3 regions of the Cupriavidus sp. FW305-3-2-15-C-LB2 genome follow, and region 1 is predicted to be linked to each of the others. Evidence: predicted binding sites of a transcription regulator. Region 1 holds the regulator's gene; each other region holds the start of a gene.
What was found. The regulator FNR, encoded in region 1, switches genes on or off when oxygen is low (the NO sensors DNR and NnrR bind a similar motif). The targets are predictions, from matches to a motif close to TTGATNNNNATCAA.

Region 1 (4,098 bases):
TAGCCGGATACCTGCTGCATCCAAGCCGTGCACTTCCCTATCTTTGCATCGAGTTGCCGGGCGTTCCGGCAGGAGATCGTTCGCATGCGGTTATGGGCCAGCCAGCGAACCTCTTGCGTAGCGCGTCCGCACATACCGGACGTCGCTGTCAGCGAACTGAAGGCCTCGGACGCAAGAAAAACGGGTATCGGGAGCAAGGCCGGCATCGCCAACACCGCAGTGCCAGCCGGACTTTTGAACCAGATCTTTTGAACCGGATGGACTGTGGGGACGGGACGGGCATCGAAAACCTTCCGCTTCCCCTGCCCTGAACTCACCTTCTGGTATGAAGGCCGCCTGGCGCTGCTCGCCCGCTGCTTACCGCGGCTCACAAGACACCGCGCGATACCGCAATGTTGGCGATTGTATGGCATTCCCGCCCCCGCCTGCAACCATCATCCGTTGCCCGCGCAGCGCCGGCGCCTCAGAACACCAGGCAGAATCCATGCTCGGCCAGCGAATGTGGCAACAGCACCGCTCGCGCAATGCCAAGGCCGCCGAACGCCATTACCGCCAGGCCGGCCCCCAGGCGCACGCCGGGACGTCGCGACAGCGTACGCAAATAGCCTGACAGGCCGGAGAGCACCAGCAGGTTAGGCAGTGTGCCGAGCCCGAACACGCCCATCACGAGTGCGCCGGACGCCGCATTGCCCGCCAGCAGCGCGAGCGTGAGCGCCCCATAGACCATGCCGCACGGCACCAGCCCCCACGCCAGGCCCACGCCGTATCGCCGCGCCAGGCCGCCGCGTGCGCGCACAAAGGACGGCATGCCGCGTGCCACGCCACCCAGCCGGCGCGCCACCGCTGCGCTGGCACGCGACGCCAGCCGCTCCAGCCAGTCGACGGTAAACGTGTTGCCGCGCAGCAACCGCCAGCCCGACCACAGCAGCATGACGCTGCCCGCGCCGAACAGCCAGCGCTGCACCGGCAGATAGTCCTGTTTCCACGCCGAAGCACCGACCGCGCCTAGCGCGGCCCCAAGCAGCATATAGGTCGAGATCCGGCCCAGGTGCATTATCAGCAACTCGCCGAGCCAGGCGGCACGGCTGGGCACCAGACTGATCGTCGCCGCCGCGCCGTGACGCTGCTCCACGGCCAGCGCCACGCCGCCGCACATGGCGGCGCAGTGGACCCCGCCCAGCAAAGCCAGCAGAAAAACGCTGATCAGTACGCCAAGTGTCAATTCTCACTCCCTACCACATCACATCGCACGGTAAAATGCCGTTATCGCGCCCTCGCTGCCATTTCTAGCAGGTTCCAATTGCTCACCTCCATTCCCATTACCGAGATGTCACCACGCTGCTCCACCTGTGCGATGGGGCAGCTGTGCCTTCCGGTCGGCATGTCGCAGCAAGACCTCGCCAAGATGGACACGCTGGTTCAGGAACGCATCCGTGTGCACAAGGGTGAAACCCTGTATCGCATGGGCGATCCACTCACCGCGGTCTATGCCGTGCGCTTTGGCACGCTCAAGACCCACGTCACCACTGAAGACGGCCGCTCGCAGATTACCGGCTTCCACCTGCCCGGCGAAATTGTCGGTCTCGACGGGCTGGGCGAGATGCAGCATGCCTCCGATGCCGCCGCGCTGGAGGACACCGAAGTCTGCGTGGTCCGCATGAGCGAGTTGCAGTCCCTGTCGGCAGACCTGCCGTCGCTGCAGCAGCAGTTCCTGCGCCTGATGGGCAAGGAAATCACGCATGACCAACTGATGCTGGTCACGCTGGGCTCGATGCGCGCCGAGGAACGGCTTGCCGCCTTCCTGATCAACCTCTCTGAGCGCCTGTCGGCACGCGGCTATTCGGCGTCCGAGTTCGTGATGCGCATGAGCCGCGAAGAGATCGGCAGCTACCTGGGCCTGAAGCTCGAAACCGTCAGCCGCCTGTTCTCCCGCTTTGCCGAAGCCGGCCTGATCCAGATTCGCCAGCGCCACGTCAAGCTCGTGGACATCGACGGCATCAAGCAGCTCTACAGCCGCTCCTGCTAAGCGGCCAAGGCGCTGCCAGGTACCGCATGCGGACATGGCAGCGCAGACCTCACACCGATCCGCTTATTCCAGTTCGTCGGTATCGCTGAGCCGCGACGGCATGGTGTAGAGCGTCAGTCCGCTGGACAACGCGCAGAACACCCAGGCCATCAGGAAACCAACGGTGTAGACCGATTCGCGGGACGCTTCGATCGGCTGGCCGAAGAAGTTCAGGTCACCGGGATCCACCACCGAAAACACCGTCGCGGTCGCGAACCCGGCCATCAGGAACGCCGGCCAGAGTACCCACATCAGCCAGCGCAACCTCATGGCTGCCTCACAGCGGCAGCCTTGGGCGGCGCGGCGTCGGCCTTCTCGACCACCAGGCCATGGCGCGTTGCACCCTGCACCGGCATGTCCGGATGCGTGGATGCCAGCCAGATCGTCACGCCACACGCCACCATCGCCACCAGCGGGCCGCTCATCAACAGCCACGGCCACGGCTCCTTCCACCACGGATTGCCTTGCTGACTCATCTTGCCCCCTTCATCTTGACGACCTAGCTTCACAAATCGCGCGGCACGATGAAACTGGTGGATTGCCGGATTTCGGCATGCCCCCGCTCCGTGCCTTCGCTCGTCACCGTCACGTTGATCTTGTGCGTGCCCTGCGCCGCGGCCTCGATCGGCACGCGGATCCGGATCGGCAGCAACCGGTTGGACGTCGGCGCCAGCGATTCGGCCTGCTTGTCGTATTCCACGGTCAGGTTCTTCAGTTCGTCGCTGTCGGCGCGCACGCTGATCTGCATCGGCGCTTCGGTGGTGTTGATCAGCTGCAGGCGATAGACATTCTCGATCCAGCGGCCTTCCACTTCACGGCCGAGCGCACCACGGTCGCGGATGATGTCGACCTTCAGCGGCGTGCGCAGCGCGATCGAAGCCATGAACCCGGCCAGCAACGCCACCCAGATCACGGAATAAATGACCACGCGCGGGCGCAGCAGGCGCTTGCGTGATGCCGCCGCGGACAAGCCCTTGCGCATCGCGTTTTCCGAGGTGTACCGGATCAGGCCGCGCGGATATTCCATCTTGTCCATGACCTGGTCGCAGGCGTCGATGCAGGCGCCGCAGCCGATGCACTCGTACTGCAGGCCGTCGCGGATATCGATGCCCGTCGGGCACACCTGCACGCAGATGCTGCAGTTGACGCAGTCGCCAAGCCCCGCCTTGTGGTGGTCGGTCTTGCGCGACCGGCTTCCGCGCGGCTCGCCGCGGCCGACGTCGTAGGTCACGACATAGGTATCGCGATCCACCATCACGCTCTGGAAACGCGCATACGGGCACATGTACTTGCACACCTGCTCGCGCATGAAGCCCGCATTGCCCCAGGTGGCGAACGCGTAGAACAGCATCCAGAACGACTGCCACGGCCCCAGCGACAGGCTGAGCACCTCGCCGCCCAGTTCGCGGATCGGTGCGAAATAGCCGATGAAGGTAAAGCCGGTCCAGAGCGCAATCAGCACCCACAGGAAGTGCTTGGTCGCCTTGAGACGGAACTTGCGCAGGCTCCACGGATCGCCATCGAGCCGGATGCGGGCGATGCGGTCGCCTTCGACCCGCCGCTCGATCCACATGAAGATCTCGGTGTAGACCGTCTGCGGACAGGCATAGCCGCAGAACAGCCGCCCCGCGATCGCCGTGAACAGGAACAGCGCCAGCGCCGAGATGACCAGCAGCACCGCCAGGTAGATGACGTCCTGCGGCCACAGCACCAGCCCGAAGATGTAGAACTTGCGCTCGCCAAGGTCAAACAGCACGGCCTGGCGGCCATTCCATTGGAGCCAGGGCGTGCCGTAGTAGATCAGCTGGGTCAGGATCACCAGCCAGACCCGCCAGCTGGAGAATGCGCCCGTCACCGAGCGCGGGTAGATCTTGCGGCGGACCTCGTAGAGCGTTTCGTCAGAGGTCTCGCCCGGCGCAGCGGCCGACCGTTGCAGGTCCCACGTTTGCTGGGGGGCCGCCCGGGCCATTTCTTCGGTCCCGGGTGCGTTCATGGGCATGCTCTCCCGCGAGCTGCCAGCGCCCGCTCACATG
Region 2 (4,098 bases), on a different contig from region 1:
GCCGAACTGCATGTGCATATCGAAGGCACGCTTGAGCCGGAACTGATCTTCCGGCTCGCGCAGCGCAACCAGGTGGCGCTGCCCTATCCCAGCGTCGAGGCGCTGCGCGCCGCCTACGCCTTCACCGACCTGCAGTCGTTCCTGGACATCTACTACGCCGGCGCCAGCGTGCTGCTGACCGAGGAAGATTTCTTCGACATGACCATGGACTACGTCAAGCGCGCCGTCGCCGACAACGTCCGCCACGCCGAGATCTTCTTCGATCCGCAGACCCATACCGCGCGCGGCGTGCCCATCGGCGTGGTGATCGACGGCATCGCCGATGCCCTGGCCCAGGCGCGCACCGAATATGACTTCTCCAGCAGCCTGATCCTGTGCTTCCTGCGCCATCTGCCGGAGGAAGACGCCTTCGCCACGCTGGAGGCCGCGCTGCCCTACCGCGACCGCTTTGTCGGCGTGGGCCTGGATTCGTCCGAGCGAGGCAACCCGCCCGAGAAGTTCGCGCGCGTGTTCGCCAGGGCGCGCGAGCTGGGCCTGCACCTGGTGGCCCACGCGGGCGAGGAAGGTCCGGCGCAATACGTCACCGACGCGCTCGACATCCTCAAGGCGCAGCGTATCGACCACGGCGTGCGCGCCATCGACGATCCGGCGCTGGTGGAACGCCTGGCGCGCGAGCGCGTGGCGCTGACCGTGTGCCCGCTGTCGAACGTCAAGCTCAAGGTCTACCCGGACCTGCGCGACCACCCGCTCAAGCGCATGCTCGATGCCGGCGTGGTGATCACGCTGCATTCGGACGATCCTGCCTACTTCGGCGGCTATATGAACGCCAACTGGGAAGCCACCTTCGAGGCGCTGCCGCTGGACGCGGCCGATGCCCACAAGCTTGCCCGCAACAGCTTTGAAGCGGCCTTCCTGCCTGCCATGCAGAAGGCCGAATTCCTGGCGGAAGTCGACCACTTCTGGTCGAGCCCGCCCAAGTCCCCGCCCGCAACGGCCCCAGCGGCCTGAGCGCGGCGCATGCCAATAGCCCGGCCCGCTGCTTGAACCATGCCGTTCCGCGCGGGCCGGCCACAAGAGACACACCATGACGACCAACCCCAAGACTGACTCCCTCACCCGTGCCATTCGCGGCCGCGTGCTGCATTTCCTGCGCGATCCGCAATTCCATGAGGATGCATATCAGTATTGGGACGACGGGGTGCTGATCGTCACCAACGGGCGCATCGCCGCTGCCGGCGACTATACGCAGCTGGCTGCGCGCATTCCGGCCGACGCCGAGATCGTCGACCACCGCGGCAAGCTGATCGTGCCCGGCTTTATCGACACCCACGTGCACTACCCGCAGACCGACATGATCGCGTCGCCGTCGCCGGGCCTGCTGCACTGGCTCGAGACCTACACCTTCCCCGAAGAGCGCCGCTTTGCCGATCCCGACTACGCGCGCGGCGTGGCCGGCTTCTTCACCGAGGAACTGCTGCGCAACGGCACCACCAGCGCGGTGGTCTGGAGCACGGTGCACAAGGCCTCGGCCGAGGCCCTCTTTGCCGAAAGCGAGGCGCGCAACCTGCGCATGGTCACGGGCAAGGTGATGATGGACCGCAACTGCCCGGAATTCCTGCGCGATACGGCCGAGACCGGTGCCCGGGACTCCGCCGACCTGCTCTCGCGCTGGCATAACAAGGGACGCCTGGCCTACGCCATCACACCGCGCTTTGCCCCGACCTCGACCGAGGCGCAGCTGGCCGCCTGCGGCGAACTGGCGCGCGCCTACCCGGACGCCTTTATCCAGACCCACGTGGCCGAGAACCGCGACGAGGTCAAATGGGTGGCCGAGCTGTTCCCGGACGCGCGCAGCTACCTGGACGTGTACGACCGCTACGGCCTGCTGCGCCCGGGCGCGATGTACGGCCACGCCATCTACCTGGACCAGGACGACCGCCGGCGCCTGGCCGACAGCGGCGCCGCGGTGGCGCATTGCCCCACCTCCAACCTGTTCCTGGGCAGCGGCTTCTATGACTTCCACCAGTCCGACGCCAACCGCCTGAACGTGACGCTGGCCACCGACGTCGGCGGCGGCACCTCGTTCTCGATGTTCCGCACCATGAACGCGGCGCACAAGGTGGCGCGCATGGGCGGCTACTACCTGACCGCGCTGCGCATGTTCTACCTGGCCACCCGTGCCGCGGCCGAGGCGCTGGGCTGGACCGACCGCGTCGGCAGCTTCAGCGTTGGCTGCGAGGCCGATTTCATCGTGCTGGACCCCAAGGCCACGCCGCTGATCGCCCGCCGCAGCAACCGCTCGGAAACGCTGGAAGAAGAGCTGTTCGCCTTTGCCATGCTGGGCGACGACCGCGTCATCGACAGCGTCTATGTGATGGGCGAGGCCGCCCACGTGCCGGCCGCCTGATCCGTCACCTGGCCAGCAGCCGCCCGCCGTCATGCGGCGGGCGCGCTTTTACCGCTTCGCCCCCGCCTCCGGCTTGACGACCGTCAAGGCCGTCTTCGACAAAGCCTTCTAACCTTGCGGTTCCGCCGCGGCCGTTCTGCGCGCCGTGCGCCCTTACCCATCCGACCGCAATCAGAAGGTTCCGCATGACCGCTTTCCAATCCGCCGCTCACGCCCCTGAGCGCGCCAGTGGCCCGCATGACGTGCCCCATGCCGCGCGCAAGGGCGCGCCCAACCACGCCCCGCTGCCGGAGCCGATTGCGCCGGACGCCCCGCTGCCCTCGCGCAAGATCATCCGCGGCTGGCTGATCCCGCTGGGCCAGCGCAGCACGCCGCGCGCACTGCTGCTGTTCGCCTTCGACTACCTGTTGTTCGGCGCCGTGCTGGCCGGCGTGGTGCTGGCGCAGCACTGGGCCGCCAAGCTGGCGCTGGGCGTGCTGGCCGGGCTGATCATCGCGCGCCTGTTTATCATCGGCCACGATGCCTGCCACCAGAGCCTGACCCCGCGCCGCGGCCTGAACAAGTGGCTGGGCCGGCTCACCTTCCTGCCCTCGCTGACGCCGTACAGCCTGTGGGAAGTCGGCCACAACGTGGTGCACCATGGCTATACCAACCTGAAGGGCTTCGACTTCGTCTGGGCGCCCTACTCACTGGAAGAATTCAACGCGCTGCCGCGCTGGCGCCGCGTGATGGAGCGCATCTACCGCACCGGCTTCGGCCCGGGCCTGTACTACCTGGTGGAAATCTGGTGGTGCAAGATGTTCTTCCCCAGCAAGCGCCAGATGGCTACGCGCCGCCCGATCTTCACCGGCGACTGTGTGCTGGTAGCCGCCTTCGGGCTGGCCTGGATCGGCGCGCTGGCGGGCCTGGCGCTGGCCACGGAGCAATCGGTGTGGTTGCTGACCGGCGCGGGCTTTGTGCTGCCATTCCTGGTCTGGAACGTCACCGTCGGCTTCGTGCTGTATGTGCACCACACCCACACCAGCGTCGCCTGGTATGACACCAAGGCCATGTGGGCCAAGGCACAGCCCTTTGTCTCGACCACCGTGCACCTGCGCTTCCGCCACGGCATCGGCGCGGCGCTGCACCACATCATGGAACACACCGCGCACCACGTCGACATGAGCGTGCCGCTGTACCGCCTCAAGCGCGCCCAGGCACTGCTGGAGCACGCGCTGCCGGGCCGCATCATCATCGAGAACTTCTCCTGGCGCTGGTATTTCGATACCGCGCGCCGCTGCAAGCTCTATGACTTCAAGGCCCTGTGCTGGACCGATTTCCGCGGCCGCCAGACCAGCGACAACGCGCCTGTACCCGGCTGAGGGTGCAGGCCTTGTGGCGGGGGGAGGTGGCCCCCCCCCCCCCCCCCGCCGCTATAATTGCCGCTTCCATTGGGGAGTAGCCGCCCTGCTCTCACCGCGCCGCGCAATGCGGACTCCGGGGGACAGGGGCGTACGTCAACAGACTTGACCGCTTGCGGTTATGGCGTGCGCAGCTCCGGACCCGCCCGGCCGTACTGATACGGACCCGGCAGCGTCCAGCCTGGCGAGACCGATGACCATACCTTTCTGGCCGGGCCGGGAAAGGTGTGCGTCATTGGCATCTCGCGATGCATTGCGGCCCGGTTACCCCACAAGACCAATATGGAAGCC
Region 3 (4,098 bases), on a different contig from region 1:
GCGGTTGCTCATGAATGCCGGCAGCAAATCTTCACTGCGGTACGAGCGTGCGCCGAAATGATCCTCAAGCGCCTCGGCAGTGATCTCATAGGTCGCCGGTGTGCCATCCACCTTCACGGCACACCGCAGGCTTGGCCCGGTCGGGCAGTAATCCGGCGTCTCGCCGGAAAAGTCGATCGTATGCATAGCTTTCTGGCGTAATGCCCTCCAAAATCTGTTCGCCTGCTTACGCTTCCTCGGCGCGGAGAAGCAGGACGGGCGCGACGGCCAGGTTGATCACGCTTCGCGCGACGCTGCCCATGACGAGTCGCCGCACTCCCCGGCGGCCGTGCGTACCCATCACAACCAGATCAGCGCCCCAGCCATTGGCTTCGGCAGCGATCGTGGCAGCAACGTCGCCCTCGACCATAGGCTTACCGAGCAGCCGCGTTACGTGGCGAATACCCGCTGCGGCAAGCCGGCCGGAGGCGGCAGCGAGAACGCTTTGCCCCGCCGTCGTGAGGTCCTCTATCAATCTCACCGGATCCAGATTGCTGGCATCCAGAAACGGGCTGCGGTCATCGACCACATGGACCACCTCCACTTCGGCGTTGGCGGCGCGCGCGATGATCATGGCCTGTTCCAGGGCAAGTTCCGATGCGGCGCCGCCGTCCATGGCGACAAGGATGCGCTGGTACATAGCGGTTTCTCCGGCGATGGGAGCCTGTGGCGACTCGGGTCTGGACTGGTTAAATGCAGCGTAGGGCAACCGGCGCAACTGCTGTTGATACGTGTCAAAGCCGCGGTACCGCGCTCCAACCGCCGCTGGTCGCGCGCGCATCGGCAGTCTTCGCGCAGGGGTTGCGGCTCGCGGATTCAGGCCTGCCCACGCCGAGCGGCTCGCCTGCTTGTCCCCGAACGAAGCCTGAGCGCTTCTTCTTCCCCTTCCAGTTCCGTCGCTTCTCTTTCGCGGGATCGTCCCTGAACCGCCGCGAACTTGCTTGCGCGGTGTCGTGCCCGCGGCGACACGTCCGAGCGGCAGGCTCAGCGACGCGGACAGGGTGTCGTGGCGCAGAGCAGCCAGTCGTCCTCGAGCGTATTGACCGGCAGCCGGAACGTCACCTCGAGCGGCTCGCCAGCGACGACGATGTCGCGCATCTGGTCCCGCCCCTGGTAGCCGACCGCGAGCCGATAGGCACCCGGCCTGAGTCGCATATAGAACAGCGGCCCGCTAGCCGTAGTGTGCAGCACCGGGCGGCCCTCCTGGCTGGCCACGACCACCGTGGCACCGCCCAGCGGCTTCCCGCGCCCGGCATCCACCATCGTCAGCCGTACATTGAAACGCGCGGCGATGGCCAGCATGCTTTGCATGCCCGCCTCATCGTCTCCACCCGATACGTAGGAAACGCCGTGCTGCTCCATGATCTGCACGCCAGCGGGCGCGGCGCGAGTGGCGCAACCCGCCGCCGCAACGGCAATCGCCAGCGACGACAGGCCGAGGCCTAGGCTTCTTGAAACCTGCATTTGCGTCACTCCGGAAGAATTATTGGGGTTTTCGCAGGCCGGAACCGAACGGTCAGGGCGTATCGCCGCGCGACTGCTGCCGAACGAGCAGCACGGGGCGAACCGTCTTGCTGACCACGTGCTCCGAGACCGAGCCCAGCACCATGCGCCGCACGCCGCGATGGCCGTGTGTGCCCATGACGATCAGGTCCGCGCTCCAGTGGTCCGCTTCCGCGATGATCGCCTCGGCAATCTTCGCAGGGGTGCCGGGCGTCTCGGCCAACCTGCTGCTCCAGCGCACGCCGGCGGCACTGAAGCGCTCGCCGGCACGAGCCAGCACCTGCTTGCCATAGGCAATGATGTCGGCCATCAGCCAGTGCCGGTCACCCGGGCTGACCTCGAAGAACAGGTCGCTGTCGTCGACGACGAACATGGCGCTGACCTCGGCGTCGGTGGTCAGCGCCATCGACACGGCCTGCTCCAGGGCATTCAAGGATGAACGGCTGCCATCGAGGGCTAGGAGAATGCGGCGGTACATGGCGACCTCGGCTTTGGCTGTGGTTCATCCCAAATTAGCGGTCGCAAGGACATGCGGGTTGATGCCAGTCAACCAAGCCAGCCACACCGCTGTGATTCGGCTCATGGCAGGGCTGCTGCACCAGGGGTGGCCGACAGCAACGTGTCGGCCGATACTGGCGGCCGCGCTCAGGTCAGCACCTGCTCGGCGGGTACATGGGCGTAGCCATGGGCGCTTGCGACGGCCGCATAAGTCACACTCCCGCGACAGATATTCAGCCCGGCCCGCAGGTAGGGGTCGTCTGAGAGCGCGCGGGACCATCCCTTGTCGGCAAGGGCCATCGCATGACCGATCGTGGCGTTGTTCAGGGCAAAGGTGGAGGTCCTCGCCACCGCTGCCGGCATGTTGGTCACGCAGTAGTGCAGCACGCCGTCCACCACATAGGTCGGATCCGTATGGCTGGTCGGGCGCGATGTCTCGGCGCAGCCTCCCTGGTCTATCGCCACATCCACCAGCACCGAACCCGCTTTCATGCGCGCGACCATCGCACGCGTGACCAGCCTGGGCGCCTCGGCGCCAGGCACCAGCACCGCGCCGATGACCGCATCGGCCGAGAGCAACGCGCGCTCGATACTGTCAGCGCTGGAGTAGACCGTCACGACTCGATTGCCGTACACGGAGCCCAGATGCCGCAGTCGTTCGATATTCTTGTCCAATACCGTCACGCGCGCCCCCATGCCTACCGCGATCTGGACAGCATTGGCGCCCACCACGCCGGCGCCGATCACCACGACATGTGCCGGCGCGACGCCCGGGACGCCGCCGAGCAGCAGTCCCATGCCGCCGTTCGGCTTCTCGAGGTAGGCTGCCGCCACCTGGACCGACATGCGGCCGGCGACCTCGCTCATGGGGGCCAGCAGCGGCAGACCACCGTCAGGCCCCGTAACCGTCTCATAGGCGATGCAGACCGCGCCGGATTGCAGCAGCGCGGCAGTCAGCTCACGGTCCGCGGCCAGGTGCAGGTATGCATAGAGGATCTGCCCGGGCCTGAGCAGCGCCAGTTCGCGTGGTTGTGGCTCCTTGACCTTGACAATCATCTGGGCCCGGTCGTACACGGCCTTCGCATCGGCAGCCAGCTTCGCGCCAGCCGCTTCGTATTGCGCGTCGGAAAGGCCAAGCGCGGCCCCGGCCCCGGCCTGGACCATGACCTGGTGACCGCGGCTGACAAGTTCGCGCACGCAGGCAGGCGCCAGGCCAACCCGGTACTCGTTGTCCTTGACTTCTTTAGGCACGCCGATCCACATGGCCTTTGCTCACGCGCGTGGTAATTCCGGCAGATTCCGCACCAGGTGCTTGAATCCTCAGTCCACGGCCGGATGCACCGAGGCCTGTCCGTGGCCACACGTACGGCGACACCTGCATGGCAGCCTCGATGTCGGCAGATATCGAAATAATTATAGGGCCCAAGGGTTACATAGCTGCCCAGCCATTTCACATCCAAATATCGCCATTTTCGCCCCCTCGGCGGACGCCGCAAGATGTGATTGATGTTTGCCATCACCACTTGCCGGAAGCACCACCACCGCCAAAGCCGCCGCCACCGCCGCCGAATCCCCCGGGGCCCGACCGGCCGCCATATCTTCCCGAGCGGCCGCCGATAGCCAGCAAGCCCATGTGCGGGCCACCCATCAGCGTGAACAAGAGCGCGATTGCCCCTGCAACGATGCCGGCAAAGATGGCGCCAGAAAGCATCCACGCGACCACTCCAACGGCCCCACCCGTCGCGACTGCACCCGGGAAGCGCCCCAGCATGGAACGCAGTAACCCACCCAGAACCAGAGTGAGCACAAGCAGGATTGGCATCAGTTGCCGGACGGGGTCACCCGTATCCCCTGCTCTTTCCTCCGGAGGTGGCAGTGGCTCCCCTTCGATGACCCCAAGCATGCGGTCGATGCCCGCAGACACACCGCCATAGAAGTCGCCCCGCTTGAATCGGGGCACGATATCATCACTGATGATGCGCTTGCTCGCGGCGTCAGTCAGGACGCCTTCGAGCCCGTAACCCACCTCAATACGAAGCGTGCGGTCGTCCTTGGCGA

Region 2: a site for FNR is predicted at 2,481-2,494, ahead of AC3WRR_RS16350 (fatty acid desaturase). Genes of this name have one in related genera too.
Region 3: a site for FNR is predicted at 2,079-2,092, ahead of AC3WRR_RS16060 (universal stress protein). Genes of this name have one in related genera too.

What each region holds. Positions count from the first base shown of each region.
Region 1 covers NZ_JBYSZW010000059.1:11,396-15,493, forward strand. Annotated here, with positions in the region: gene AC3WRR_RS30445 (sulfite exporter TauE/SafE family protein) at 464-1,222, opposite strand; gene fnr (fumarate/nitrate reduction transcriptional regulator Fnr) at 1,301-2,026, shown strand; gene AC3WRR_RS30455 (hypothetical protein) at 2,090-2,335, opposite strand; gene AC3WRR_RS30460 (membrane protein) at 2,332-2,541, opposite strand; gene ccoG (cytochrome c oxidase accessory protein CcoG) at 2,571-4,058, opposite strand.
Region 2 covers NZ_JBYSZW010000020.1:18,487-22,584, forward strand. Annotated here, with positions in the region: gene AC3WRR_RS16340 (adenosine deaminase) at 1-1,008, shown strand, start outside; gene guaD (guanine deaminase) at 1,085-2,407, shown strand; gene AC3WRR_RS16350 (fatty acid desaturase) at 2,593-3,768, shown strand; yybP-ykoY riboswitch at 3,828-3,975, shown strand; gene AC3WRR_RS16355 (TMEM165/GDT1 family protein) at 4,090-4,098, shown strand, end outside.
Region 3 covers NZ_JBYSZW010000019.1:80,859-84,956, reverse strand. Annotated here, with positions in the region: gene AC3WRR_RS16075 (DUF1488 family protein) at 1-186, opposite strand, end outside; gene AC3WRR_RS16070 (universal stress protein) at 227-679, opposite strand; gene AC3WRR_RS16065 (carboxypeptidase-like regulatory domain-containing protein) at 1,024-1,503, opposite strand; gene AC3WRR_RS16060 (universal stress protein) at 1,556-2,020, opposite strand; gene ald (alanine dehydrogenase) at 2,188-3,303, opposite strand; gene AC3WRR_RS16050 (TPM domain-containing protein) at 3,557-4,098, opposite strand, start outside.